DNA from 4 places in the Pseudomonas sp. M20 genome. Region 4 is predicted to be linked to each of the others. Evidence: riboswitches for the same ligand, from Rfam matches in the RefSeq annotation. Region 4 holds a riboswitch; each other region holds the start of a gene.
The links. A riboswitch is a leader RNA that binds a small molecule or an ion and turns the genes downstream of it on or off. The one in region 4 is predicted to bind cobalamin.

Region 1: another riboswitch for cobalamin. It lies ahead of cobO (cob(I)yrinic acid a,c-diamide adenosyltransferase); the one in region 4 lies ahead of ACI514_RS13610 (ABC transporter substrate-binding protein).
Region 2: another riboswitch for cobalamin. It lies ahead of ACI514_RS12550 (TonB-dependent receptor plug domain-containing protein); the one in region 4 lies ahead of ACI514_RS13610 (ABC transporter substrate-binding protein).
Region 3: another riboswitch for cobalamin. It lies ahead of cobW (cobalamin biosynthesis protein CobW); the one in region 4 lies ahead of ACI514_RS13610 (ABC transporter substrate-binding protein).

What each region holds. Positions count from the first base shown of each region.
Region 1 is NZ_CP173611.1:3,820,614-3,827,986, reverse strand. It holds gene ACI514_RS16920 (PQQ-dependent sugar dehydrogenase) at 1-175, opposite strand, end outside; gene ACI514_RS16915 (hypothetical protein) at 242-826, opposite strand; cobalamin riboswitch at 990-1,215, shown strand; gene cobO (cob(I)yrinic acid a,c-diamide adenosyltransferase) at 1,296-1,907, shown strand; gene ACI514_RS16905 (cobyrinate a,c-diamide synthase) at 1,904-3,253, shown strand; gene bluB (5,6-dimethylbenzimidazole synthase) at 3,301-3,951, shown strand; gene cbiB (adenosylcobinamide-phosphate synthase CbiB) at 3,948-4,856, shown strand; gene cobD (threonine-phosphate decarboxylase CobD) at 4,849-5,841, shown strand; gene ACI514_RS16885 (cobyric acid synthase) at 5,838-7,289, shown strand.
Region 2 is NZ_CP173611.1:2,807,794-2,815,166, forward strand. It holds gene ACI514_RS12535 (thiol-disulfide oxidoreductase DCC family protein) at 42-509, shown strand; gene ACI514_RS12540 (DUF2269 family protein) at 493-984, opposite strand; gene ACI514_RS12545 (saccharopine dehydrogenase family protein) at 986-2,113, opposite strand; cobalamin riboswitch at 2,281-2,487, shown strand; gene ACI514_RS12550 (TonB-dependent receptor plug domain-containing protein) at 2,579-4,516, shown strand; gene ACI514_RS12555 (ferredoxin) at 4,516-4,875, shown strand; gene ACI514_RS12560 (ABC transporter substrate-binding protein) at 4,872-5,798, shown strand; gene ACI514_RS12565 (PLD nuclease N-terminal domain-containing protein) at 5,849-6,052, shown strand; gene ACI514_RS12570 (zinc-dependent alcohol dehydrogenase) at 6,115-7,341, opposite strand.
Region 3 is NZ_CP173611.1:1,811,510-1,818,882, forward strand. It holds cobalamin riboswitch at 739-951, shown strand; gene cobW (cobalamin biosynthesis protein CobW) at 1,050-2,123, shown strand; gene cobN (cobaltochelatase subunit CobN) at 2,127-5,975, shown strand; gene ACI514_RS08195 (ATP-binding protein) at 6,214-7,215, shown strand; gene ACI514_RS08200 (VWA domain-containing protein) at 7,218-7,373, shown strand, end outside.
Region 4 is NZ_CP173611.1:3,077,251-3,084,623, reverse strand. It holds gene ACI514_RS13620 (ABC transporter ATP-binding protein) at 1-584, opposite strand, end outside; gene ACI514_RS13615 (iron ABC transporter permease) at 581-1,585, opposite strand; gene ACI514_RS13610 (ABC transporter substrate-binding protein) at 1,594-2,607, opposite strand; cobalamin riboswitch at 2,751-2,945, opposite strand; gene ACI514_RS13605 (Ppx/GppA family phosphatase) at 2,988-3,923, opposite strand; gene ACI514_RS13600 (ParD-like family protein) at 4,309-4,536, shown strand; gene map (type I methionyl aminopeptidase) at 4,533-5,324, shown strand; gene ACI514_RS13590 (ABC transporter ATP-binding protein) at 5,527-6,681, opposite strand; gene ACI514_RS13585 (ABC transporter permease) at 6,699-7,373, opposite strand, start outside.

The DNA of each region.
Region 1 (7,373 bases), 740 kb from region 4:
CTGCGGGCCAGCCGATTGCCGGGGCGATGTTCACCGTCGGGATCAGGGTCTTGTTCGGTTCGGGGAGTTTCGGTGACGGGCCGGTGCCGTCGGAGACTTGCAGGCTGGAGGTTTCACCGCAGGCGGCGAGTCCTCCGGCGAAGGCGATGACAAAAACGAGCTGGGGCTTGCGCATTGCTGATCTTCCCTATGAATGCATTCCTAATCATAGAGGAGGGCGCAAGCCCGATGGTTCAACTGCTCAGCCGCGAGCTTCCTTGAACAGCACGGCGATGCCCGGGTGATAGTTGCCCGCTTCGCTGCGCAATTTGCGGTAGGCGTAGGGGAAATACCAGGCGACGGCACAGGTGTGTTCCTTTTGCAGATCGTCGACCATGTCCTGCAACTCTTCGGGGCTGGCGCTGTGCTGGGCTTTTTGCGGCGCGACAAACAGGCAGCCGAGCTTGAGGTCGCTGGCATAGCTGATGCGTTTGGCATCGTTGGTGATGTCCAGCAGAGCTTGGGTCAGATTCAGGTTGGTAACCTTTGGCCAGCGTTGCGTGGCCTGAATGAAAGCGCGGTCCTCAGCACCGGCGAGAAACAGATCGGCGCGGGCATTGCGCTCGCCTTCTTCGTTCTGTTTGCGCGTGGCAGTGTCGTTCAAAGTGACCAGCTCGGCCATCCACGCCGCCGCCGAGAGCAATCCGAGATTGGCTTTCTCGTCATGCCAGTAAGGCGTGTCGCTGTCGCCGCGCACGGCGTTGTAACGGTCGATACAGTCAAACCAGCGTTCAAGCACCGGGCGCAGGAATTCCAGGCGCGGGTTGCTGATGATCATGCCTTGCATCGTCATCATCCTTTATTGTTGTAGTGGGCGTTTCGGAAAAAGCATGGCTCTTTGATATCGCTTGTATCAGTGTGGCACAAGATTGGCGTCAGAGAATTGATCGACGGCAGTTATTCGCTCGATGGCCGCCTCTTTAATTGACGCTCCACCCCCAACCCTCTAACCTTCGCGGCTTGTTTCAGGTGCTCTGTGACCTGCGTCGACAGAGTGAAACAGGGAAGCCGGTGAGGGTTGTCTTCGCACGAAGAACCACCACGATCCCGGCGCTGCCCCCGCAACGGTAAATGAGTGAACACTGCGTCGAATGCCACTGCTCAAAGCGGGAAGGCGCGCAGTCAGGCCAACGCCGCTCATGAGCCCGGAGACCGGCCTGATCCATCCAGCGGCATCACGGTGGGCGATGCCAGGCTTTTTGCCGTCTATTCTTGTGCCTGCCCGCCGTTATCCAGCCTCAACGGAGAGCTCCCCCATGACTGATTCCCCCGAGCGCGACGAACGCCATCTGGCGCGTATGCAACGCAAAAAAGCCGTGATCGACGAACGCATCGCCAACTCGCCTGACGAGTGTGGCCTGGTGCTGGTGCTGACCGGCAACGGCAAAGGCAAAAGCAGCTCGGCGTTCGGCATGCTCGCCCGCGCTATGGGCCACGGCATGCAGTGCGGTGTGGTGCAGTTCATCAAGGGCCGCAACAGCACCGGTGAAGAACTGTTTTTCCGCCGCTTCCCCGAGCAAGTTCGCTTCCATGTGATGGGCGAAGGCTTCACTTGGGAAACCCAGGATCGTCAGCGCGACATCGCCGCTGCCGAAGCCGCGTGGGCAGTCTCGCGCGAACTGCTGCGTGATCCGTCGATCGGTCTGGTGGTGCTCGATGAATTGAACATCGCCCTCAAACACGGCTACCTCGATCTCGATCAGGTACTCAGCGATCTGCAGGCGCGTCCGCCGATGCAGCACGTGATCGTCACCGGTCGCGCGGCCAAGCCGGAAATGATCGAAATGGGCGACACGGTCACCGAAATGGGCATGCTCAAACACGCCTTTCAGGCCGGCATCAAAGCGCAGAAAGGCGTCGAACTTTGAATCAACCACGTCACTGCCCGGCGGTGCTCATCGCCGCGCCGGCTTCCGGTCAGGGCAAGACCACCGTCACCGCCGCGCTCGCCCGTTTGCATCGCAATCAGGGGCGCAAAGTGCGCGTGTTCAAATGCGGCCCGGACTTTCTCGACCCGATGATCCTCGAACGCGCCAGCGGTGCGCCGGTGTATCAACTGGACATGTGGATGGTCGGTGAGCAGGAAAGTCGTCGCCTGTTGTGGGACGCCGCTGCCGAGGCGGATCTGATTCTGATCGAAGGCGTGATGGGCCTGTTTGACGGCACGCCGTCCAGCGCCGATCTGGCGCGGCACTTCGGTGTGCCGGTGCTTGGCGTGATTGATGGGACGGCGATGGCGCAGACTTTTGGTGCGTTGGCGCTGGGCCTGGCGAAGTATCAGCCGGATTTGCCATTTGCCGGCGTGCTGGCCAATCGTGTTGGCACTTTGCGCCATGCGCAATTGCTCGAAGGCAGCCTGACTGAAGGTTTGCGCTGGTACGGTGCGTTGTCGCGTGAGACTGGCATCGAATTGCCGAGTCGTCACCTCGGCCTCGTGCAGGCTAGCGAATTGAATGACCTCGATGTGCGTCTCGACGCCGCTGCCGATGCATTGGCCAGCAGTTGCGAGGTAGCGCTGCCACCGGCGGTTGAGTTCGCCGCGCCTGACGTGATAGCTGTCGAGCCGCTGCTGAAGGATGTGCGCATTGCCGTTGCGCGTGATGAGGCGTTTGCCTTCACTTATGGCGCGAGTCTGGATCTGCTGCGTGCGATGGGCGCTGAGTTGAGTTTCTTCTCGCCGATCCGCGATACGCACTTGCCTGAGGCGGATAGCTTGTATCTGCCCGGCGGTTATCCGGAATTGCACCATGTTGCATTGTCGCAGAACACCGCGATGCTTGAGGCGATTCGTGCGCATCATGCGGCGGGGAAACCGTTGCTCGCTGAATGTGGCGGCATGTTGTATTTGCTCGACTCTTTGACGGACGTTGAAGGCACTCGTACCGAACTGGTCGGACTGCTTGAGGGCGATGCGGTGATGCAGAAGCGTCTGGCGGCGTTGGCGTTGCAAGCGGTGGATCTGCCGGAAGGTTCGCTGCGCGGTCACACCTATCATCACTCCCTGACCGCCACCGAACTGACGCCGATTGCCCGTGGCTTGAGCCCGAATGGTGGGCGTGGCGCCGAGGCGGTTTATCGGGAAGGGCGGATGACGGCCTCTTATGTGCACTTCTATTTTCCCTCGAATCCGAATGCGATTGCCGCATTGTTTGCGCCAGACCGTGAGGCCGCCTTCGCGAGCAAGCTCGCTCCCACAGGGGATTGCGTTTCTTGAGCAAGCACCCCGTCCAATGTGGGAGCGAGCTTGCTCGCGAAGAGGCCATGACCGACAACACATTTTCCGAAGCCGAGCGCGAAGCGGTTTATAGAGCCATCGCCGAGCGCCGCGACATGCGCCATTTCACCGGCGGCAGCGTCGAGCCGGAGCTGTTGCGCCGACTTTTGGAAGCCGCCCACCAGGCCCCAAGCGTCGGCCTGATGCAGCCTTGGCGCTTCATTCGCATCAGCGACCGAACTTTACGCGGGCAGATCCAGAACCTCGTCGAAGAAGAACGCATCCGCACCGCCGAAGCCCTCGGCGAGCGCAGCGACGAGTTCATGAAACTCAAGGTCGAGGGTATCCATGAGTGCGCCGAAGTGCTGGTCGCCGCGTTGATGGACGATCGCGAAAAGCACATTTTCGGTCGTCGCACGCTGCCGGAAATGGACATGGCCTCGCTGTCCTGCGCGATCCAGAATCTGTGGCTGGCCTCGCGCGCCGAAGGCCTGGGCATGGGCTGGGTTTCACTATTCGAGCCACAGGCACTCGCTGACCTGTTGAAGTTGCCCGAAGGCGCCAAGCCTCTCGCTGTTTTATGTCTGGGCCCGGTCAAGGAATTCTATCCGGCGCCGATGCTGGTACTCGAAGGGTGGGCGCAGGCGCGTCCGCTCAATGAGTTGCTGTACGAAAATTATTGGGGAGTGAGTCAATGAGTGTGGCGTTGTTGAGTGTCGCCGCGGTGGCGCTGGATGCGCTGCTCGGTGAACCGAAACGCTGGCATCCGCTGGTGGCTTTCGGCAATTTTGCCGGGCGCATCGAGCAACGTTTCAACGCCGGTGGCCGGGGCTGGCGCAGCCACGGCGTCACCGCGTGGGTGATCGCGGTGCTGCCGCTGACCTTGCTCGCCACCGCATTTTCCTGGGCACCGTACGTGGGCTGGGTCGTCGAGATTCTTGCATTGTATTGCGCCCTCGGCATGCGCAGCCTCGGCGAGCATGTGGCGCCGGTGGCCGCTGCTTTGCGCGCAGATGATCAGGAAGAGGCGCGCAAGCGTGTCGGCTATCTGGTCAGCCGCCAGACCGATGAACTCGACAGCACGGCGGTCGCTCGCGCTGCAACTGAGTCGGTGCTGGAAAACGGCAGTGATGCGGTGTTTGCCGCGTTGTTCTGGTTTGTCGTGGCCGGTGCGCCGGGCGTGGTCCTCTATCGCTTGAGCAACACGCTCGATGCGATGTGGGGCTATCGCAACGAACGCTTCGAACGTTTCGGCTGGGCGGCGGCGAAAATCGACGACGTGTTGAACTACATTCCTGCGCGTCTGGTGGCGTTGACCTACGCACTGCTGGGCAAAACCCGACTTGCACTGAAGTGCTGGCGCACCCAGGCGCCGAAGTGGGACAGCCCCAACGCTGGCCCGGTGATGGCGGCTGGCGCCGGTGCGCTGGGCGTGGAATTAGGTGGGCCGGCGATTTACCACGGCGAACTTCACGACCGTCCGCAACTGGGTGAAGGCGTTCCCGCCGATGCAGATTCCATTGACCGTGGCTGGCAATTGGTCCAGCGCGGCGTATGGTTATGGCTGCTGATTCTCTGCGTGGGGGCTGAATTCTATGCTTGAGCACGGTGGCCGGCTGCGCAAGGCTGCACACGATTACGGCATTGCCGAGGCGGACTGGCTCGACCTGTCCAGCGGCCTCGCGCCATGGCCATTTCCGATCCCGGAAATCCCGCTGCGCGCCTGGGCGCGCCTGCCGGAAACCGACGACGGCCTGGAGCAAGCTGCGTGCGATTACTACGGTGCCGCGCAAGTGCTGCCGGTGGCCGGTTCGCAGATGGCCATTCAGTTGCTGCCGCGTTTGCGTCGGGCCGGCAAGGTCGGTGTGTTGTCGCCGTGTTATGCCGAACACGCCGAAGCTTGGCGGCGCAGCGGTTACATCGTGCGCGAAGTGCTGGAGCAGGAAGTCGAATTCTTTCTCGACAGCCTCGACGTGCTGGTGGTGGTCAACCCGAACAACCCGACCGGCCTGAGCCTGACCCCGGCGCGATTGCTCGACTGGCATGCGCGGCTCGCCCGGCGCGGTGGCTGGCTGGTGGTCGATGAAGCTTTCATGGATAACACGCCACAACTGAGTCTGGCGCCGCATGCCCATCAAGTCGGGCTGATCGTGTTGCGTTCGTTCGGCAAGTTTTTCGGTCTGGCCGGGGTGCGTCTGGGCTTTGTCCTGGCCGAGCGCAAGTTGCTCAAGCTGCTCGCCGAACAGGTCGGGCCTTGGGCGGTGAGTGGGCCGACGCGGGTGCTCGGGCAAGCGTGTCTGCAAGACACTGAAGGGCACACACGCCAACGGATTCGCAGTGATGAGGCCAGTGAGCGGCTGGCGGCGCTGCTTGAACGCTACGGCTTCAAGCCGCAGGGCGGCTGCGCGCTGTTCCAGTGGCTGATCACCGAGCATGCCGAAGCGATGCACGGGTTCATGGCCCGTCGCGGCATTCTCCTGCGCATCTTCACTCACAACAGCAGTTTGCGTTTTGGCCTGCCCGCCGACGCGGCTGAAGAGGCGCGTCTCGAACACGCTTTAAGCGCTTTTGCCAAGGATCACGCATGACCACCCTGATGGTGCAGGGCACCACCTCCGATGCCGGTAAAAGCACACTGGTGACGGCGCTGTGCCGCTGGGCGACGCGTCAAGGCGTGGCGGTCGTACCGTTCAAGCCACAGAACATGGCGCTCAACAGCGCCGTGACCGCCGATGGCGGTGAGATCGGCCGCGCGCAAGCGGTGCAGGCGCAAGCAGCGTTTCTTGAACCGCACACCGACATGAATCCGGTGCTGCTCAAGCCCAACAGCGATATCGGCGCGCAAGTGATCATTCATGGCCGCGCGGTAACGTCGATGAATGCCGTGGCGTATCACGACTACAAAGCCATCGCGATGAAAGCGGTGCTCGCGTCCCACGAACGGCTCAGCGCGGCGTATCCGTTGGTGATGGTCGAAGGCGCGGGTTCGCCGGCGGAGATCAATCTGCGCGCGGGCGACATCGCCAACATGGGGTTTGCCGAAGCGGTGGATTGCCCGGTTTTGCTGATTGCCGACATCAATCGTGGCGGGGTTTTCGCGCATCTGGTCGGCACCCTGGAGTTGCTCTCGCCGAGCGAACAGGCGCGGGTGAAGGGCTTCATCATCAACCGTTTTCGCGGTGACATCGCCTTGCTGCAACCGGGCCTCGACTGGCTGGAACAGCGCACCGGCAAACCGGTGGTGGGCGTGTTGCCATATGTGATGGATCTGCACCTTGAGGCCGAGGACGGCATCGATCAGCGCCAGACCGACAAGGCCGAACAAGTGCTGAAAGTGGTGGTGCCGGTGCTGCCACGCATCAGCAACCACACCGATTTCGATCCGCTGCGTTTGCATCCGCAGGTCGATCTGCAATTTGTCGGGCCGGGGCAGGCGATTCCTGCTGCTGACCTGATCATTCTGCCGGGCTCGAAAAGCGTGCGCAGCGATCTGGCTTATCTGCGTGCCAATGGCTGGGATGCGGCGATTTCTCGGCACTTGCGTTACGGCGGCAAAGTGCTGGGGATCTGCGGCGGTCTGCAGATGCTCGGTGAGCAGGTGCATGACCCGCTCGGTCTTGAAGGTGCGCCGGGCACGAGTGCCGGTTTGGGCTTGCTGGCGTTCGAAACCACACTTGAAGCCGAGAAGCAGTTGCGCAATGTGCGTGGACGGCTGGCGCTGGAAGATGCCGACGTCAGCGGCTATGAAATTCATGCCGGCGTGACCAGCGGACCGGCACTGGAAAACGCTGCGGTGTATCTGGATGACGGTCGTTGCGATGGTGCACAGAGTGTTGATGGGCAGGTATTTGGCACCTATCTGCATGGCCTGTTTGAATCGCCGGCGGCGAGTGCGGCGTTGTTGCGCTGGGCCGGGTTGAGCGATGTCCAGGAGGTGGATTACCACGGCTTGCGCGAGCGTGATATCGAGCGTTTGGCGGATCTGGTGGAGAAGCATCTGGATACTGATCTGTTGCGTCGGCTCTGTGGGATTTGAGTTGCCTGTGCTGGCCTCTTCGCGAGCAGGCTCGCTCCCACAGTGAATGCGGTTAGCCATACATTTTGAGTACAACTCATAACC
Region 2 (7,373 bases), 270 kb from region 4:
GCTATGATCGCAACATTCCAGACTCTCCCGAACCCAACCCCATGCCCACCTCAAAAACCCGCCCTACCGCCGCCCCGCTCCTCAATCCCGGCGAATCCGTGGTCCTGTTCGACGGCGTCTGCAAACTCTGCAACGGCTGGGCACGCTTCCTGATCCGCCACGACCACCAACACCGCGTACGTCTGGCCGCCGTGCAATCCCCCGAGGGTCAGGAGCTTCTGGCATGGGCCGGCCTCCCCATCGACCAATTCGACACCATGGCCGTCATCCGCGACCGCCACTACTGGGAACGTTCCGACGCCTTCTTCGAAGTCATCCGCCAATTACCCGCCCGCTGGCAACCGTTGCAGTTGCTGCGCGTTTTCCCCCGCAGCCTGCGCGACTGGGCCTACGACCGTATCGCGCTAAACCGCTATCGCCTGTTCGGTAAATACGACACCTGCCTGCTACCCACTCCGGACCATGAACAGCGCTTCCTGAAAGCCGCAGCACCTACACCAGAAAGCTGAACAACTGCACCGGCGTCATCTTCGTGACCATCATCAGCACGATGACAAACATTCCGGCAAAACCCATCACGCCCATCCAGAACCATTTCCGGTACACGGCTTGATACTGCTCATCCAGCGCCGCGCCCACTTCGTTCGCACTCGCCGCCATCACGCACAGGCGTTTCTGCAACAGCAGCACCGGCAACCACAGCGAGCCGACGCAGAAGAAGATGATCAGCGACATCAGCACCCACTCGGTACTCATGCTCAGCCCAGAAAGCCGCATCAGCAGATAACCGGTGATGATCTGCACGAAACCGGCCGGCGTGGTGATCCACGTGTCGAAGCCGACGACCATGCGCGCGACGTGGGCGATCACTTGCGGGTTGCGCGTGCGGCTGGCGGCGATCAGGTAGAGGTAGGAGCCCATGCCGAAACCGAACAAAAAAATCGCGGCGATGATGTGCAGGTATTTCAGGCACAGGTAGAGCATGTCAGCGCTGCCCGTCCGAGAAGTTCACGACCAGACTCAGGTTGGCCGGGTCGTTGATCGCGGCCATGTACTCGGCGACGCTGATTTCGCCCACGCACGGTCGGGCGCCGGCGGCCGGTACGTAGCCCGAAGCCATTTTTGTTGCCAGGGCGACGGCGGCGCAGCTGGGGATTTCCGGGCCTTTGTCGTTCAGGGCGGTGAGTTGCGCGGTCATCGACAGCGGTTTGCCGTCAAACCCAAGGCCCCGAACGTCGATGTACATCGCGCTTTTGCCATCGCCGAAACGCTCGAAGCGCAGGCCCAGTCGATGCAGTCTGCCGGCCCACAGCGCATGGTCGCGCACCAGCCCCACCTTGAGAGCCTGCGCCAGCAAGCCGTTGGCGATGCCGCCGAGTTTCAGCCCGGCGCCGGCCTTGAACTTCAGGGTCTGCGCGCCATAACGGCTGGCGAAGATGTCCATGTCCGGGACATCGACGTTGGCCAGCAGCCGGGTGCCCATCTGCGGCATTTTGCGCAAGGTCAGGTCCAGCCAGCCGGACACTTCATGCACCTTGCCGTTCTTCAGCTGTTTGATCGGCTTGCCGGCATAGGCGAGTACGCCTTCGATGGTCGACAGCCCCGGCATTTTCGCCGATGAGGAAATGCCGTGTTCGATCGAGTCGATGCGGGAAAAGCGCTGGCGCTGTTCATCGATGATTGCCGACGACAGCGTTGGGACCGAACTGCAACCGCTGAGAATCGCCACGCCGGCCAGTTTCGCCCGCGCATCGAGCACGTCGATGCCATTGACGAAAGTTCGGCAGTCGGCCAGATCGCAGTAGTTCACGCCCGCGTCGATGCAGCTCTCGGCGACGGCATAGGATTGCCCCTGAAACGGCCCGCCGGTGTGGACGACCAACTGAATGTTCAGCGCCCGCAATGCGTCTTTGAAATCGGCGCCCATGGCATCGCCGCACCAGCCTTCGCAGACATTGCCCGATTGACCATTCAGTTCATCGACTTTGCGCTGCAATTTTTGCGGATCACGGCCGGAGAGTACCAGGCCGATCTGCGGCATCAACGCCAGATGCCGGCACACGATGCTGCCGAAATTTCCGTAACCACCGACCACCATCACCCTGAACGGCATGCAATTCTTCCCTAAGTCATTCCATCACACAGGCGTGCAGGATATAGGGCCGAACGTCGGCAAGCCATTCAGATCAAAGCGATCGCTCAGGCGTCCATAGGTGGTACTGGCAGATCCAGATTGAGGAGCACTCATCGGCAAGTTGACGAACGGTCTGTCGAATGTTCAGATGCCGGCCAGTTTCAGGTGTCCCATGCCGCCGTGCATGGGGTGAAACGGGAAACCGGTACGTTCTTTTCGAACCAGTCCGGTGCTGCCCCCGCAACGGTATGCGCGTGATGCTTTCGATACACCACTGTGGCCAGACGGCCATGGGAAGGTGAAAGCCTCGATACGCGCGAGCCCGGAGACCGGCCTGGAATTTCGTTTGGCAAAATCCTGCGGTGGGCGGGCATGGGCCGGTATTGGCTGTGCGCGATGCCTTCTCTTGCATGCTCTTCTGCGAAGATCCTTTTCGAGAAGACAATGATTCGACCTTTCAACACTTCTGCTCCAACCCTTTTGTGCGGCTGCCTGTTCAGCCCACTGCTGCTGGCCGACGACGCGCCGCTGGAACTCAATCAGCAAATCGTTTCTGCACCGTCGGTGGAGTCCACCACTGTCGCCGAGATGGCGAAGTTCGGCAGCAAGGTCGAGATCGTCAGCCGCGAGCAGATCGAACGCGCCGGCCCCAGCGCCGATGTCAGCCGCGTCATGCAGATGTTCATTCCCGGCTTGTACGTAGCGCCGAAAAACGGCCCGTTCGACTACGGCACCTATTCGCTGCTCGGCGGGCGCAACGACGACACGCTGATCCTGCTCGACGGCGTTCGATTGAACAATCGCCTGTACGGCGGCCTCTATCTGGACACCCTGCCGGCCAACGCTATCGAGCGCATCGAAGTGCTCAAGGGTGGCCAGAGTCTGTTGTTCGGCACTCAGGCCGTTTCCGGCGTGATCAACATCGTCACCCGCAGCCCGCAATCGCGCAAAACCTCTGGCGAAGTGAATCTGGGCGCCGACAGTTTCGGCGGCACCACCGAAGACGCGCGCGTCGAGAACATCTTCACGAACGGTTTCGGCGATCTCGGTCTGCTGGCGTATGTCAGCCACAACGTTTCCGACGGTTACCAGCCCTATCGCAACCGCGACATGAAAAACATCAGCGAGAAGCGCCGCGCCTACGAAGTCACCACGTTTGGCGGCAAGGCCATTCAGTCGTTCGGCGAGGATGCGCGGCTGGAACTGTTCTACCAATACGCCGACGCCAACCTCGACTTCGCCCGCCCGGTCGACAACCACAACACCACCAACGACCGCGTGCAACAGATCGCCACGGCGACCTTCGAGCAGACCATCAATGAGCGCCTGAGCTACTTTGTCAAAGGGCATATCAACGACTGGGACACGCGCTACACGCGGGTCAACAACGTCGTCGGCGGTGGCACCAAAGTCATTAACCACAACGACTATTGGGGCTTCACCGATTGGGGTGTGCAGGCCGAAGGCAAGGCTGAACTGCCCGGCGGCCATGTGCTGGTGTTCGGCACCGACAACCAGTGGTTCAAGGGCCAGGACGATGTGCTGATCATCGACAACGACAAGGCTGAAGCCCATGCGTTCTACACGCAATTGCGCCCGCAGATCGACGCCCTGCCCGACTGGCACCCGAGCATCGGCGTGCGTCATGAAGCCATGAGCGGCGGCGACAGTGCCACGGTCGGCATGCTCACTTCGCTGTATGACCTGAATGACAACTGGTCGGTGCGCGGTCAGTACGGCAGCGCTTACAAACTGCCGAACGCCGAGCAACTGTTCGTCAACGAACCGGGCGACGAGATCGGCAACCGTAATCTCAAACCGGAAAAAAGCCGCAACGTTGAACTCGGTGTCGACTACAAAGGCTTCTTGCTCGATCGCGAATTCAGCGCCAGCGTGACCCTGTTCAAACGCAAGATCGACGACTTGATCACCCTCGACGGCATTCAGTGGGTCAACGGTGAAGGCACGATCCAGATGCGCGGTTTCGAGGCCGACGCCAAACTGGCGCTCAACGATCAGTGGAGCCTGCAAGCGGACATGACGCGCAACCTCACCGAGTCGCGCACCGGTGTGACGATCAACGACATTCCAAGCTTTTTCGCCCGCTCGCGGGTGGGTTATGAATCGGAAAACCGCCTGTGGGGTGCCGGCGCTGCGATGCGCTACATTCGCGACATCAAAAGCTCGAAGCAAGTCGAATACGGCAACTATTCAGTGGTCGACGCCGACGCTTATCGCTACCTCGACAACGTCCACCAACACCGCGTAAGCGTGCTGGTAGAGAACCTGTTCGGCCGTGATTACGTCACCAGCCGTTCGAGCAACGTCGATAACCTCGGCCGGCCGTTCACCACCGAAGTGCGCTACACGTACCGCTTCTGATGAGTGAAATCACAACCGTCGACGGCGTCGACACGCACCCGGACTGGTCGCACGTGCCCGAGCATGCGCGCCATGTGTTCCTCTGCACCGGCCCGCGCTGCACCCAGCGCGGCGCCTTGCAGTTATGGAAAACCCTGCGTCGGCATTTGCTGGCGCACGATCGCATCGAGACGCCAGGCGGCGTCTTGCTGACCCGCACGCACTGCCAGTTTCCGTGCAATCTGGGGCCGATTGTGACGGTGTACCCGGAACGCTGCTGGTATGGCGTGCACAGCCATGAAGATGTGCAGCGATTGGTCGAGGGGCATCTGGTGGGCGGGGAAATTGTCGCGGATTTGCTGATCAAGGCGCGGGGATGAGATCGATTATGTTGGCGCTTGGCGCCCTGCTCTGCTCAACGCCAGTGCTCGCCGACAGTTTCAGCAATTGCGGCGAGGACTGGCACTTTGCGACAACACCACCCTCGCGAATTGTTGCGCTCAACCAGCATGCGGCCGACATTGTGTTGGCGTTGGGCGCGGGGTCATCGTTGGTCGGGGTCGCCTATCTGGATGACAACGATGCCGGTCAGCGGCAAGCCGATTATTTCGGCGTGCCGGTAATCGCGCGGCAGTACCCGGCCAGCGAAGTGCTTTACGCTGCGAAGCCGGATCTGGTGATCGGCGGTTTTGCCACGGCGTTCGGCGACGGGGTGACCTCACGCTCGGGACTGGCGCGCAATGGCGTGGGTTCGTATCTGCTGGAATCTGCCTGCAACGGGCACTCGCTGGACTATTTCGCGCATGTACGCCATGACCTGCTGACGCTGGGCAAGCTGCTGCACCAGCCGCAAAAAGCCCAAGCGTTGATCGACTCCATGGAAAAGGACCTTGCCAGCGCCCGAGCCTTGGCCGGTGCCGGTAAACCGTTGTCCGTGTTCTATCTCGACAGCGAAGTCAAAGGCCTCGACAGCGAAGGTCAACGCGGGTTTGTCACCCCGCTACTGGCCGCCGTAGGGGCACGCAATGTGCTCGCCGACATCAACCTCTATCGAGTCACCGTCAACAGCGAAACCCTGCTGGCCAGCGACCCGGACGTAATCCTGCTGGCCGACGCCGAATGGTCGCCCGCCAGGCGCAAACGCTATCTGCTGACCCACGACCCGGTGTTGTCGCAACTGCGCGCGGTGCGCGAGAACCGCATCATCGAGATCCCTTTCACCCACCTGCTGCCGACTTTCAACAGCGGCCGCGTAGCCTTGCAACTGGCGCGGCAGCTCAATGCACTGAAGAAAAATAAATGAACCCGTCGCACCGCACGCCACCTAACGAACAGACCATCAGGAGGTAGCCAATGCAAATCGAAACCGTGTGGATCGTACTGGCGGCAGTTCTTCTGCTAATCGAACTCTGGGCCATCAATCGGGTGCGCAAGAGTGAGGGGAAATCGAGCAACAAAGGTGTATGGATTGTGCTGATCGTGTTTGTGCCGCTGTTCGGCTTGATTGCCTGGGCGTTGGCGGGGCCCAAGCATGTCAGTCATAACGCGTCGTCGTAACCTGATTCATTCGCTGTCGTGCGGGGCTTGCCACCGGCAGCGCCCCGCTGTTCAAGCTCGATTTAACTGGCGGGCACCAGCGGCGGCATCTCCTCCATCTGCGCCAGCGGCACTTCACTGCTGCCGGGGGTCAGAATGACCTTGCGGCAGTTTTCCTCTTTCTTGTCAAAGATCTTGTAACCCTCGGCGGCCTGCTCAAGGGACAGTCGATGAGTGATGATCGCTTCGGGTTGCAATGCGCCGGTTTCGATGTAGCCGAGCAACTCGGGCAAGTAGCGCTGCACATGGGTCTGGCCCATTTTGAACGTTAGTCCTTTGTCGAAGGCATCGCCAAACAGAAAGCCGTGGATGAAGCCCGAATACACGCCCGGCACGCTCACTACCCCACCTCGACGCACGGCAGCAATGCACTGGCGCAACGCTTTGCCGCTGCTGCCTTCTAGCTTGAGGGTGGCGAGGATCGTTTCGGTGGTGCTGCCCTTGGCTTCAAACCCTACGGCATCAATTACTGCATCGACGCCACGACTGCCCGGAGTCTGGCGAATGATGGTATCTGCCGGGTCATCGTCGTCATCGAAGTTGATCGGTATCACGCCGTAGGTGCGTTGCGCGTAGTCAAGCCGATATGGGTGGTGATCGACCATGAAAATGCGCTCGGCGCCGAGCATCTTCGCGCATGCCGCGCTGAGCAGGCCAACCGGTCCGGCACCATAAATCGCAATGCTTGAACCCTGACCGATGCCAGTATTGGTCACGGCTTGCCAGGCGGTTGGCAGAATGTCCGAAAGGAACAACACCTTCTCGTCCGAGAGTGTCCCCGGCACTTTGAACGGCCCCATATTGGCCTTCGGCACCCGCACCAGTTCCGCTTGGCCTCCAGGGATTCCACCGTACAGACGGCTATAGCCAAACAGCGCGGCGGGTGGCGGGATGATTTTCTTGTTCATTGCCGAGCCGGGGCCGGTATTGGTGGTTTCGCACGCGGCATACAGTTCCTGCTGACAGAAAAAACAGTCGCCGCAGGCAATCACGAACGGAATCACCACCCGGTCACCGCGCTGCACTGCGGTCACCGCCGAACCGGTTTCCTCGACGATGCCCATGAACTCATGGCCGAAGATATCGCCATGCTCGACCGTCGGGATCTTGCCCCGATACAGGTGCAGATCCGAGCCGCAAATCGCCGTGGCCGTCACCCGCAGAATGATGTCGTCGGCGGCTTCCAGTTTCGGGTCCGGCACGTTTTCGACTCTGACGTCATGGGCGCCGTGATAGGTCATTGCTCGCATGGTGAGTTCCTCGATCATTTGAGTGAAATGGC
Region 3 (7,373 bases), 1.3 Mb from region 4:
CCGGATCAATCCCTCCACTCAGCCTTCCGATGTCGCCCGTGGATCAAGATCAAGAGCAGGCGAGCTGACACTCGGCCTATTGAGTGGTGAGGAGCGGGGCGCGTTCGGCTTTTGATTTGCGTTGTTGCTGCCCCTCACCCCAGCCCTCTCCCGAGGGAGAGGGAGCCGATTGGTAGGTGCTTCAAAATGTGCGTTCCACTCGGTATTCCACGTCGGTGTACCTCTTCCATTCCACGCAATCAGTCCCCTCTCCCTCCGGGAGAGGGCTAGGGTGAGGGGCTTTTGATCTGTTTCAGAATCTGAGTTCGACTCGGTATTTCAAGTCGGCGCATCTCTCCCAAACACCACGATCAGTCCCCTCTCCCTTTGGGAGAGGGCTAGGGTGAGGGGCTTTTGATTTGGCTTGTGATCTTGCTTTGGCTTTGGTTTTTGATCTTTTACCCCTTCGGAAGGCCGAGCGAAGGTGTTCATCCGGGGTTAGGCGCGCAGCGCCGTTCGACGAAGTCGAACACATCGAGAGGAGGTGCAGCGAAGCAAACCGTAGGCGATGCCCCCGGATGGACACCGTAGCGAGGGAACACTGAGCCTCAGCGAAGTGCCGTACGCCGGGGCAAAGCCTTTTGGTTCCTTTTTGGCGTTTGAAAAAGGGACTCGCTGTAAGAGCGAAACCGCCAGCAGCCAAAACCGCAGCAACGGATATGCCCCCAATCCAAACATTGACCCATAAGCAAGCCATGCGTAGCCTTGCGCATTCGAGGTTCTTCGGCCGTTGCCGAAGCTAAGAAGGGAACGCGGTCAATGCCGCGGCTGCCCCCGCAACTGTGAACGGTGATGTTCGCTGCCACGCCACTGCCAGCTCAATCGATGAGCCCGCGGGAAGGCGCAGCCAACGCCAGGCCCAGCGCCTGAACGCCGTCAGCCAGGAGACCTGCCTCGTCACAGATTCTCAATTCAACCGGGCGGGGTGATCCGGTGGCGAACTCTCCGGGCGCGCACGTGCGTTGCCGGTTCTCGTCCCGTATGCCCGCCGCTTGCCAAAGGGCATACCGATGAAAACACTGGCCAAACTCCCCGTCACCATCGTCACCGGCTTCCTCGGCTCGGGCAAGACCACATTGCTGCGGCACATGCTCGACAACGCGCAGGGCCGTCGTATCGCGGTGATCGTCAATGAGTTTGGCGAGTTGGGCATCGACGGTGAAATCCTCAAGCAATGCACCATCGGCTGCACCGAAGAAGAAGCCACCGGCCGCGTTTACGAACTGGCCAACGGCTGCCTGTGCTGCACCGTTCAGGAAGAATTCTTCCCGGTGATGCGCGAACTGGTCGCGCGTCGCGGCGACCTCGACCACATCCTCATCGAAACCTCGGGCCTGGCCCTGCCAAAACCACTGGTGCAAGCGTTCCAGTGGCCGGAAATCCGCAGCGCCTGCACCGTTGACGCGGTGATCACCGTGGTCGACAGCCCGGCCGTAGCCGCTGGCACCTTCGCCGCGTTCCCGGATCAGGTCGACGCCCAGCGCAAACTCGATCCGAATCTCGATCACGAATCGCCGCTGCACGAACTGTTCGCTGACCAACTGGCCAGCGCCGACCTCGTCATTCTCAACAAGGCCGACCAGACCAGTCCGGAAGATCTCGCTCGCGTGCGCGCTGAAGTCGCCGAAGAGCTGCCACCGGCGGTGAAAATCATCGAAGCCAGCAACGGCCGTCTGCCGCTGGACGTGCTGATCGGCCTTGGCGCCGGTTCCGAAGAACACATCGACAGTCGCCACAGCCACCATGATCATCACCACGGTGAAGGCGATGACGACCACGATGACCACGATCACGACGCCTTCGATTCGATCTCCATCGAACTGCCGCAAGCCGATGAAAGCCTGCTGCTCGACGCCCTGACGCAACTGGTGGTCAAGCACGGCATCCTCCGTGTCAAAGGTTTCGCCGCCATCCCGAACAAGCCAATGCGCTTGCTGATTCAAGGCGTCGGCACGCGTTTCGACAAGCACTTCGACCGTCAGTGGGGCGCCGATGAAGCGCGCGTCACGCGTCTGGTGTTGATCGGTCAGGAACTCGACGCCGCCCAACTCGAAGCGCAACTGCGCGCTGCGCTCAGCGTTTAAACCATGCACCTGCTCAGGACTCAGCCCGGCGGATTCGTCTCGGATGACAACATTGCCGACCTTGGACAAACCCCCGCCGAGCTGGTGATCCTGTGCAGCGGCGACTCCAGCCTGGCGCTGCTCGCCGAAGCCGCGCAGCAGTTGCCGGAAGATTATCCGAGCCTGCGTCTGGCCAATCCGATGCAGGTGCAGAATCACGCCTCGGTCGATCTGTACGTCGATGAAGTGCTGCGCCACGCCAAGGTGATTCTGATTTCGCTGCATGGCGGCATTGCCTATTGGCGCTATGGTGTCGAGCGGCTGGTCGAGCTGTCCGAGCGTGGTGTGCAGTTGATTCTGGTACCGGGCGATGACCGTCCCGATCCGGAACTCAGCGACTTGAGCACCGTCAACGCCGAGGAACGCGACCGGCTCTGGCAATTCCTGCGTCAGGGCGGCATGGGCAATGCGCTGGATTTCTTCCGCTGTCTGGCCAGCCGTTGGCTCTCCCGCGATTACGCCTGGGAAGAACCGCAGACCCTGCCGCGCACGGCGATTTACCACCCGAATAAAACCAGCGCCGCACTGAGTGACTGGCAAGCCGAATGGCTGCCGGAAAACCCGGTTGCGGCGGTGCTGTTTTACCGCTCGCATTTGCAAGCGGCGAACACCGCGTTCATCGATGTGTTCTGCCAGCGCTTGCAGGCAGCGGGGTTGAATCCGCTGCCGATCGCCGTGGCCAGTCTGAAAGAACCCGGCTGCCTGGCGGTGGTCGAGGATTGGCTGGATGAAGTCGAGGCGGGGGTGATTCTCAACACCACCGGATTCGCTCAGTCCAGCCCCGAAGCGCCGCATCTGCGGCCGTTTCGCCGCAATATTCCGGTGATCCAGGCGATCTGCGCGCAGGACAACGAGCCCGGCTGGCGCGACAGCGAGCAAGGCCTCGGCCCGCGCGATCTGGCGATGCACATTGCCTTGCCGGAACTCGACGGGCGCATCATCAGCCGGCCGATCAGCTTCAAGGATCTGGCCTGGCGCAGTGAGCGCAGTCAGTCCGATGTGGTCTGCTATCGTGCGCAACCCGAACGCATGGATTTTGTCGCCGAACTGGCGCGGCGCTGGATCGATCTGGCGCGGGTGCCGAATGGCGAAAAACGCATCGCGCTGATCCTCGCCAACTACCCGACCCGTGACGGACGCATCGGCAACGGCGTCGGCCTCGACACGCCGGCGGCGGCGCTGAATATTCTTCGCGCGTTGCAGGCTGAGGGTTATCCGATCACGGCAGAGCTGCCGAATAGCGGCACCGAGTTGATCCAGCAATTGCTCGGCGGCGTCAGCAACGATCTCGACACGATTGACCTGCGGCCCTGCCAGCAAAGCTTGGCGATGGACGCTTACCTGACGATGTTCAACGCGCTGCCCGAGGCCAATCGAACCGCAGTGATCGAGCGCTGGGGCGCGCCGCAAAACGATCCAATGTGCCGCGACGGGCGGATGATGATTGCCGGTCTGCGCTTCGGCCTGACCTTCGTCGGCATTCAACCGGCGCGCGGTTATCAGGTTGACCCGAGTGCGGTCTATCACGACCCGGATCTGGTGCCGCCGCACGCGTATCTGGCGTTCTATTTCTGGCTGCGCAATACCTACGGCGCGCACGGCGTGATCCACGTCGGCAAGCACGGCAACCTTGAATGGCTGCCGGGCAAAGGCGTCGGGCTTTCGGAAAACTGCTGGCCGGATGCGTTGCTCGGGCCGCTGCCGAACATCTATCCGTTTATCGTCAACGACCCGGGCGAGGGCGCCCAGGCCAAGCGGCGCACGCAAGCGGTGATCATCGACCACCTGATGCCGCCGCTGACCCGCGCCGAAACCTACGGCCCGCTGCGCAATCTGGAGCTGCTGGCCGACGAGTATTACGAAGCGCAACTGCTTGATCCGCGCCGTGCCCGCGAGTTGCAACGCGACATTCTGCAACTGGTGCGCGAAACGCAGATCGACCGCGAACTGCAACTCGATGCCGGGCTGGACAGCGATGCTGATGCGGCGATCTGGCTACCGCGTCTCGATACGTATTTGTGTGATTTGAAGGAATCGCAGATTCGCGATGGCTTGCACGTCTTCGGTGAGTCACCGACGGGGCGTTTGCGGATTGATACGTTGCTGGCGTTGCTGCGCATTCCACGCGGAGACGGGAAGGGCGCGCAATCGAGCCTGCTGCGCGCACTGGCCAAAGCATTCGAACTCGGATTCGATCCGCTCGATTGCGCACTAGCCGATCCATGGGCAGGCCCACGCCCCGAGCACCTGCAATCGCAAAGCGACGAAGTCTGGCGCACCGCTGGCGATACCCGCGAACGCCTCGAACTGTTTGCCACTGAACTGATTTTCCAGACGCTGCAATCCCCTTGTAGGAGTGAGCCTGCTCGCGATAGCGGAGTGTCATGCGATACAGATTTGCCTGACACACCGCTATCGCGAGCAGGCTCACTCCTACAGGGACCGCGTTGGGCTGAAGTCGGCGCAATCATCGACCACCTGCGCGAAGTCGTCGCCCCACGCCTGGATGCCTGCGGCCCCGCCGAAATGCGCGGCCTGCTCGACGCCCTCAGCGGCCGATTCGTTCCCGCCGGCCCGAGCGGTGCGCCCAGCCGTGGTCGCCTCGACGTGCTACCGACTGGCCGCAATTTCTATTCCGTGGACGTGCGCAACCTGCCGACCACCACCGCATGGCGCATCGGTTTCCAGTCAGCCACGTTGATTCTTGAGCGACACCTGCAAGATCACGGCGATCACCTGCGCCAGCTCGGTTTGTCGGTCTGGGGCACGGCAACCATGCGCACCGGTGGCGACGATATCGCTCAGGCGATGGCGCTGATGGGCGTGCGGCCGGTGTGGGCTACCGGCAGTCAGCGTGTCGACGATTTCGAGATCCTGCCGCTGAGTCTGCTCGACCGCCCGCGCGTCGATGTCACGCTGCGAGTTTCCGGGTTTTTCCGCGATGCGTTTGCCAACCTGATTCGTCTGTTCGACGCGGCGGTGCAGGCAGTAGCGGCACTGGATGAACCGGACGATCTCAATCCGCTGGCGGCAAAAGTGCGCGCCGAGCGTGAGTCTCTGCTGCAATCGGGTCTTGATGAAGAAACGGCGCGGCGTCAGGCCGGTTGGCGAATCTTCGGGGCCAAGCCCGGTGCCTACGGTGCGGGCGTGCAGGGCGCTATCGACGGGCGTTTGTGGCAGAGCCGCGACGATCTGGCCGAGGTTTATCTGAATTGGGGCGCCTACGCTTACGGCGGTTCCGACGAAGGCACCGCCGCCCGCGAGCAATTCGTTCAGCGTCTGAGTCAAGTGCAAGCGGTGCTGCAGAATCAGGACAATCGCGAGCACGACCTGCTCGATTCCAACGACTATTACCAGTTCCAGGGCGGCATGCTCGCCGCCGTGGAAAGCCTGCGCGGTGAAGCAACGGCCAGTTATCACGGCGATCACAGCCAACCGGATCTGCCGAAGATTCGCACGCTCAAAGAAGAGCTGAACCGGGTGATCCGCTCGCGGGCGGCCAATCCGAAATGGATCGACGGGGTTAAGCGCCACGGCTATAAAGGCGCGTTCGAAATGGCGGCGACGGTTGATAACCTGTTTGCGTTTGACGCCACCACGCAGTTGATCGATGACCACCAGTACGCTTTGCTGGCCGATGCTTATCTGCTGGATCCGGCGACCCGGGAGTTTGTTCGTGAGCATAATCCGCACGCGCTGCGGGATATGACCGAGCGGATGCTTGAGGCGCAGCAGCGGGGGATGTGGCAGGAACCGGGGGCTTATAAAGAGGCGCTGGAGAATCTGCTGCTGGATATTGAGGAAGATATGTAGCGTCCTCAGGAAAGTCACCCCCTCACCCCAGCCCTCTCCCCCAAGGGGGCGAGGGGGAAAGGGAGCCGATTTGTGTGCTGTTCAGAATCGAAGTCAACTCGATAATTCAGGTCGGCGCAACTTGCAAGAACACCCAGATCAGTTCCCTCTCCCTCTGGGAGAGGGCTAGGGTGAGGGCCACCCCAACTGACACACCACAACGCCAAGCACACCCACGACCACGACAGAGAAAACCCAAATGACCGACACCCCACATTTCCCGCTCTCCGCCGTGGTCGGCGCCGATGACCTCAAGCTTGCCCTGTGCCTCACCGCCATCGACCCAAAAATCGGCGGCGTGCTGATCGAAGGCCCGCGCGGCATGGCCAAGTCCACCCTGGCCCGTGGCCTGGCTGATCTGCTCGCCAGTGGTCAATTCGTCACCTTGCCGCTGGGCGCCACCGAAGAACGTCTGGTCGGTACCCTCGACCTTGACGCTGCCCTCAGCGAGGGCCGCGCACAATTCTCACCAGGTGTGCTGGCCAAGGCTGACGGCGGCGTACTCTACGTCGATGAAGTCAATCTGCTGCCCGATCACCTCGTTGATCTGCTGCTCGACGTTGCCGCCAGCGGCACCAATCTGATCGAGCGCGACGGCATTTCCCATCGGCATTCGGCGAGGTTCGTGCTGATCGGCACGATGAACCCGGAAGAGGGCGAGTTGCGTCCGCAACTGCTCGACCGCTTTGGCCTGAACGTCGCCCTCAGTGGCCACACCGCACCGACCGAGCGCGGGCAAATCATTCGTCGGCGTCTGGATTTCGACAGCGATCCGCAAGCGTTCTGCGCACAGTGGGAAGCCGAGCAACAAGCCCTGCGTGTGCGTTGCGAAAATGCTCGCGCTGTCTTGGCCAATATTGCGCTGGACGATGCCGCACTGGCGCAGATCACCGAGCGTTGTTTTGCCGCTGGCGTCGACGGTTTGCGTGCCGATCTGGTCTGGTTGCGCGCGGCTCGCGCCCATGCGGCTTGGCGCGGCGCTGAGGAGATTGGCGAAGAGGATATCGACGCTGTGGCCGAGTTTGCCCTGCGCCATCGTCGGCGTGAGCAAGCGCCATCGAGTCCGCAGCAACCTGCCCAGTCGCCTGCCGAAACCCAGGCCTCGTCGAGCGAAGGGCAGGGCCAGTGGGGCGACCTGCCGGCGCCTGCTCTTGCCACCGGCGCTCGCCGTGAAGTGCCGAGCTGGCCAAAAAAGCCTTAGGCATTCGCCCCCGATCCGACGCGGGGGCGAATGCCAGACCCCGCGCCGGACAGCTGGACAACGGACGCCAAGGCAAGCGCCATAAGGCGCGCAGCGGTACGGTGAATTGGCCGGGTTCGTTACTCAACGGGCGGCCTCGAACGCGCGAAGATCTGCTG
Region 4 (7,373 bases):
TGCAATGCGATCAGCGTGGTCACCGGCAACGCTTGCACCACATTGAGGATGGTCAGTTGATGCTGAATGTCGAGGTGGTTGGCTGGCTCATCCAACAATAGAATTTGCGGTCGCTGCGCCAATGCCCGAGCAATGTGCACCCGCTGCCGCTCGCCGCCGGACAGACTGCGCCAGAGACGCGTGCGCAGGTGCATGGCGTCAACGTCGTTCAGCGCCTGCTGAACAATCGCGTCGTCCGCCGCCGACCATGGTTGCAGCGCCGACAGCCAAGGCGTGCGCCCCAACGCCACCGCATCGAACACGCGAATGCCGTCGTCGGTGTCGGCCTGTTGTTCGACCACCGCAAGCTTTTGCGCAATGCTGCGCCGGGCCATTTTGCCCAAGCGCTGACCTTCGAGCAGGACCTCGCCAGCGCTCGGTTCGCGCAGCCCGGCCAGCAGTTTAAGCAGGGTGGATTTGCCGGATCCATTCGGCCCGACGATGCCCAGGGTTTCGCCACGCTGAACCTCAAGGCTGACACCGTTGAGCAACTCGGCGCCGCGCACTTTGAAGCTCAGACCAGAACAACTCAAAACACTGCTCATCGCGCCGATCTCCGACCCACCAGAATCAGGGCAAACACCGGCGCGCCGACCAGCGCGGTAATCACCCCGACCGGAATCACCTGGCCCTTGATCAAGGTGCGCGACAACACATCGGCAGCAATCAGAAACACCGCGCCGCCCAACGCACTGGCCGGCAGCAAACGTGCATGCCCGGTGCCGAGCAACAGCCGTGCGGCGTGGGGAATCACCAACCCGACAAAACCGATCGAACCGACAATCGACACCATCACCGCCGTCACCAGCGCCGCGCAGCCAATCAACAAAATCTGCACACGTCGCACCGGAATGCCGAGGGATGCCGCCGAATCCGCACCAAAGGTAAACGCATCCAGCGCGCGACGATGCCACAGGCACACGACCAAACCGAACACGGCCACCGGCACCGCCAGCCATACCGACGGCCAGCGCACGCCGCCAAGATTGCCCAGCAGCCAGAACATGATCCCGCGTGCCTGCTCGGAACTGGCCGAGCGGGTGATCAGAAACGCCGTGAGCGCGTTGAACAGCTGCGAGCCGGCGATCCCGGCAAGAATGATCTGCCCGGTGCCGCTGGCCGAACCGCTGACCCGCGCCAGCAGAATCACCAACACGAACGCCGTGACCGCGCCGGCGAAGGCACCGACTGACAGCGAGATCATCCCGGCGCCAACACCGAGCAGCGCCACCATCACCGCTCCGGTCGAGGCGCCGGCAGAAATCCCCAGCAGATACGGATCGGCCAACGGGTTGCGCAACAGCGACTGCAAAATCACCCCGCACGTCGCCAGACCGGCACCGCACGCGGCCGCGACCAGTGCGCGGGTCAGGCGGTAGTTCCAGACGATGCCTTCATCGATAGGATCCAGCGCGTACCCGGCGCCGCACAATTTGTTCGCCAGTACTTGCATCACCACGCTAGGTTCAATCGACGTCTCACCAATGGCCACGCCAGCAACCACTGCAATCAACAGCGTCGCCAGGGCCAGTAACGTGCGGATCAGGCTGGCACTCATTGCGACAGGTCATAGCCGTTGATGGCCGTGGCCAGTTGCTCGATGCCGTCGAACATGCGCAGGCTCGCCTGCATGGCCATGGCGTCGAGAATGATGATGCGGTTGTGTTTCACCGCGTCCATGTTGCGTGTCACCGGGTCGCTGCGCAGGAAGGCGAGTTTCTTTTCATAGTCGTCAGCGGGGAAGCGCCGACGGTCCATGCGCGCGATGACGAGGAAGGTCGGATTGGCTTTGGCGATGGTTTCCCAGCCGACCGTTGGCCACTCTTCATCGGACGCCACCACGTTACGCACGCCGAGGGTGCTGAGCATGAAATCGGGAACGCCTTTGTGCCCGGCCACGAACGGCTCGATGTCCATTTGTGCACTGGAAAACCAGACCAGCGCGCTGGCGTCCTTCAGCTGTTTGCCTTGGGCGGTGGCAATCGATTTGGCGAGGCTGGCCTTGAGCTCGTCGTTAAGTTGCTGGCCATGCTCCTGAACATCGAAGATCTGCGCCAGTTGGCTCACGCTTTTGTAAATCGTCTCGATGCGAAACGGCGCCAGTCGCGTGCCATCGGCGCCGACGAGGTTGTCCTTGGCCTCACAATCGGAGGGCAGCAGGTAGGTCGGAATCTTAAGTTCATGAAACTGCTCGCGGGTGCCCACCGCACCTTGTGGGCCGACCATCCACTCCAGTTCAACGGCAACCAGTTCCGGGCGCTTGCCGATCACCGATTCGAAACTCGGCTCGTTGTCGGCCAGGCGCTGGATCTTGTCGTCCTGCGCTTTGTACTTGGCCAGCACATTGTTGAACCACAGTGAGGTGCCGACGACTTTATCGCTCAGGCCCATGGCGTAGAGCATTTCCGTGCCGGCCTGGCCGATGGTCACGGTGCGCATCGGTGCGTGCTGGAAGGTCAGGGTGCTGCCGCAGTTGTCGATCGTCAGTGGATAGGCCGTCGGGGCCGCCTGCGCCATGGCGCAAAGGCTCAGGCCGGTAATGAGGGTGGCGATGCGGGGCAGCAGCATGGGGCAGTCTCCGAGGGAACCGTACGGGGAGCGGGAGAGTACGGATCGGAAACACATCTTCGAACGCAGTCAGGGCAACCGCGCAAGGCCGGGCAGCAAACAAAGACGCGCACGGCACGATGTCCTTCCCGGACACCCCGCCGGTTAGTAGTCACTGTGCCGGCAGGTCTCCTGACTGATGCGTCATCGCCTGGCTCCGGCCTTCCCGGGGTTCACCCAGTGGCAGTCGTGGAGCAGGCTCGGCACCTACAGTTGCGGGGGCAGTTCCGATCAATGCTGTGCAAGCACCTCGGATTCCCTGTTAGTCCCGTTCGGGAACCAGCGGCGGCATGTTAGTCGATCGAGCCGCTGAAGGGGAGACGAATCTGTCGTGGCGCGGATTAGTGCTGGCTCATCAAACCGTGCAATACGCCCAAACGCAGACCCGGTTCGGAGGGCACCATCTGCGCGATGCCGAACACTTTGAACGCCGCCAGCATCAGCACCAGACCACCGGGCAGAATGCTCTGGCGGTGCGCTTGCAGACCGGTCAGTTTCAGTTGCTGGACGTTGTTCACTTTCAACAGCAGCAGCGACAGGCGTAGTAGCCCGCCGTAGGTGATGCCGTCCTGGCCGAAGTCATTCAGGTGGTTGGCCTTGAGCACTTTGGCGAGCATGCGCGCAGTGCCGGAAGAGCCGATGGTTTGCTGCCAACCCTGAGCACGGTAACGCCGGGCAACTTTTTCAAACTGCAGGATGGCGAAGCGTTCGGCTTCCTGCAGCGCGCCGGCGGACACATCGCCGCCGCGAAAAAAGCGCGTGCTCAAGGTGCCGCTGCCGATGGCGATGCTTTCGGTGAGCAACGGTTGCGCACCCTGACCGAGGATCAGCTCTGTGGAGCCACCGCCGATGTCGACCACCAGGCGCAGGTCTTCAGCGCTTGGCAAGGCGTGAGTCACGCCGGCGTAGACCAGCCGCGCCTCTTCATGGCCGCAAATGACGTCGATGGGAAAGCCCAGATGCCGTTCGGCACTGGCGAGAAACAGAAGCGCGTTGTCCGCTTCACGCACCGCGCTGGTGGCCACCGCGCGCACCCGGCCGGCCTCGAAACCGCGCAGTTTTTTGCCGAACCGCGCCAACGCCTGCCAGCCGCGATCCAGCGCCAACGCGTCCAGCGCGCCACCGTCAAATCCTTCGGCGAGGCGCACCGGCTCACGCAGGGTTTTCACTTCCTGAATCTGCAAGCCCTTTCGACTGCGCACCGACTGGCCGATCATCAGGCGAAAGGCATTCGAACCCAGGTCGATGGCGGCAAACAGCGAGGCGTCGTCTTTCATGGGAATCCTTGCAAAGCGCCCGTCGGGAGGCGCGAGACGGTTTGCGAGGATTTTGCCGTGATCTTGATGACATCCTGATGACGGGGCAGGGGCGGCTCAATGAATGTGCGGCTGTCATGACACTGTCATTATCCGGCGTCTATGCTGAGGCCAATACATCGCGTGTTCTTAAAGTTTTTGCTGCCGGTTTTGGCAGCTTTTTTTTGCCCAAAATTCAGCGAAATCCCTGTAGGAGCTGCCGAAGGCTGCGATCTTTTGACTTTGTTTTTGGAGAGCAAGATCAAAAGATCGCAGCCTTCGGCAGCTCCTCCAAGGGTCGTATTTGCAATTTTTAATAGAGGTTGGCTAATATACGATCCATATACACATCGTATCGGATTCATATATGGGTATCGTAAAGATTTCAGAGGACATGCACGAGAACCTGCGGATCTCCAGCAACGCCCTCAGCCGCTCGATCAACGCGCAGGCTGAACACTGGATGCGCATCGGCATGCTCGCCGAACTGCACCCCAACCTCGACCACAGCGCCATTTGCCGCTTGCTGATCCGCGCCGAACAGAACGGTGGGCTGGATTTGCAACAACTGACTCAGGAAGCCGTCAGCGCATGAGAAACCAGATCAAGATCAACACCCCGGCCGACATCGCCCAATCGCGCGCTGCCGGCAAACTTGCCGCTGAAGTACTGGCGATGCTGGTGCCCCATGTGAAGGCGGGCGTGACCACCGATCAGCTCGATCAACTGTGCAACGACTACATCGTCAAGGTGCAGAAAGCCGTGCCGGCCAACGTCGGCTATCACGGCTTTCCGAAAACCGTCTGCGCGTCGGTCAATGACGTGGTCTGCCATGGCATTCCGTCGGGCACACCGTTGAAGGATGGCGACATCGTCAATCTCGATATCGCGGTGATCAAGGATGGCTGGTTCGGCGACACCAGCCGCATGTACGTGGTCGGCGAGGCGACACCTGAGGCGCAGCATCTGATCAAGACTACCTATGACGCCATGTGCGCGGGGATTCGCGTGGTCAAGCCAGGCGCCACCTTGGGCGATATCGGCCACGCGATCCAGACGTTGGCGGAGAAGGAAGGCTTCAGCGTGGTGCGCGAGTATTGCGGGCACGGGATCGGCAAGGTCTATCACGATGAGCCGCAGATTCTGCATTACGGCTTTCCCGATCAGGGCATGAAGCTTAAGGCGGGGATGATTTTTACCGTAGAGCCGATGCTCAATGCCGGCAAACGCCATGTAAAGAACATGCCGGATGGCTGGACCGTGCTGACCAGGGATGGCTCGTTGTCGGCGCAGTGGGAGCATATGGTGGCGGTGACGGAGACGGGGTTTGAGATCTTGACCGCGTGGCCGGATGAGATTGAAGGCTACCGCGCTATTGTCTGATACCGCGTCGACTGGTTCCCTCACCCTAGCCCTCTCCCAGAGGGAGAGGGGACTGACCGGGTTGATTGGACAAGTTACACCGACCTGAGAATGCAGCGTCGAACTCGGATTTTGAACAGCATGAAGATCGGCTCCCTTTCCCCCTCGCCCCCTTGGGGGAGAGGGCTGGGGTGAGGGGGTAAATCTCACAGGCAACACGCTATCAGTGAGCGCCGGCAGCCTTGTTCAGGTCGCTTTCGGTCCATTCGGTGTAGACGCAGGCGTCGGCAGTGGCCCAGCGCACTTGCACTGGGTCGCCAGCCTTGAGCGGCATGCCCGCCGCCGACAGTGCTTTCACCGTCATCGACGTGCCGCCCGAGGTGACTACGCTGCAGGTCTGGCTCTCACCCAGAAACAACACCTCCACGACCTTCGCTGAAACCTCATTCCAGCCCGACGGCAGCGGTTCGCTGATTGCTTGCGCCACGCTCAAAGCCAGTGCCTTTTCCGGCCGCACCATCAACAAAACATCTTGATCGGTGTGCAGCCCAGCGGTCAGTCGAATCGACAATGACTGGCCTTCAAACGAAGCCGCCGCATTGCCCTGCGCCTTGAGCTTGAGGAAGTTCGAATTGCCCAGAAACGACGCCACAAACGCATTCGGCGGATTCTGATAAAGGTCATAACCGCTGCCCAATCCAACAATCTTGCCGTGACTGAAAATCGCAATGCGCTGCGACAAACGCATGGCTTCTTCCTGGTCGTGGGTTACGTAAACAATGGTGATGCCCAGACGACGATGCAATTGGCGCAATTCATCCTGCAGATCTTCCCGCAGCTTTTTATCCAACGCGCCGAGCGGTTCGTCCATCAACAGAATGCGTGGCTCATAAACCAGCGCCCGGGCGATGGCGACACGTTGCTGCTGACCACCAGACAATTGCGAAGGGCGGCGATGAGCGAACTGCTCAAGCTGCACCAGTTTCAACATTGCATCGACACGCTTGTCGCGCTCAGCCGCCGCGAGTTTGCGAATCGCCAAAGGAAAGGCGATGTTGTCGCGCACCGACAGATGCGGAAACAGCGAATAGCGCTGGAACACCATGCCGATGTCACGCTTGTGCGGCGGCACGTTCACCAGCGATTGGCCGTTAACGAGGATCTCGCCGCTGCTCGGCGTTTCAAACCCGGCGAGCATCGACAGCGTGGTGCTTTTGCCCGAGCCGCTGGAGCCGAGGAAGGTCAGGAACTCGCCGTCCTTGATGTCCAGCGAGATGTTGTCGACGGCGGCAAAATCACCGTAGTGCTTGTTCAGGTTGCGCAGGCTGACCAGGGGTTTGTCGTTCTGCTGGGAAGCGTCTTTGATCACGGCACTCATGTCGTACTCCTGGGCGCTCAGGCGCTGATTTCGTTGCGCCGGCGCAATGCGGCGGCGATGACCATGACCAAAACAGACAAGCCGATCAGCAGCGTCGAGGCGACGGCGATCACTGGCGTCAGGTCTTGGCGCAGGGTGGTCCACATTTTCACGGGAAGGGTTTGCAGGGTCGGGCTGGCCATCATCACGCTGAGCACCACTTCGTCCCACGAAACGAGGAAGGCGAAGAGGGCGCCGGCGACCATGCCCGGACGAATCGCCGGAAAGGTCACTTTGAATACCGCTTGCAGGCGTGAAGCACCGCAGATCACCGCCGCGTCTTCAATCGACTGGTCGAACAGCTTCAGCGAGTTGATGATCGAGATGATGGTGAACGGCAACGCGACGATCACATGGCTGACGACGAAGGCGAACATCGTCCCGGTGTAACCGAGCTTGAGGAACAGCGCGTACACCGCCACGGCGATGATCACCAGCGGCACGATCATCGGCAGGGTGAACAGACCGTAGAGCATTTCCCGACCGGGAAAGCGTCCGCGCACCAGCGCAAACGCCGTCGGCAAACCAAGGGCCACGGCAAAGATCGTCGTCAGCACAGCAACCTTGAGGCTCGCCGCTGCAGCGTTCATCCAGTCCGGGTTGGAGAAGAACTGGCCGTACCATTTCAGCGTCCAGCCCGGCGGTGGAAACAC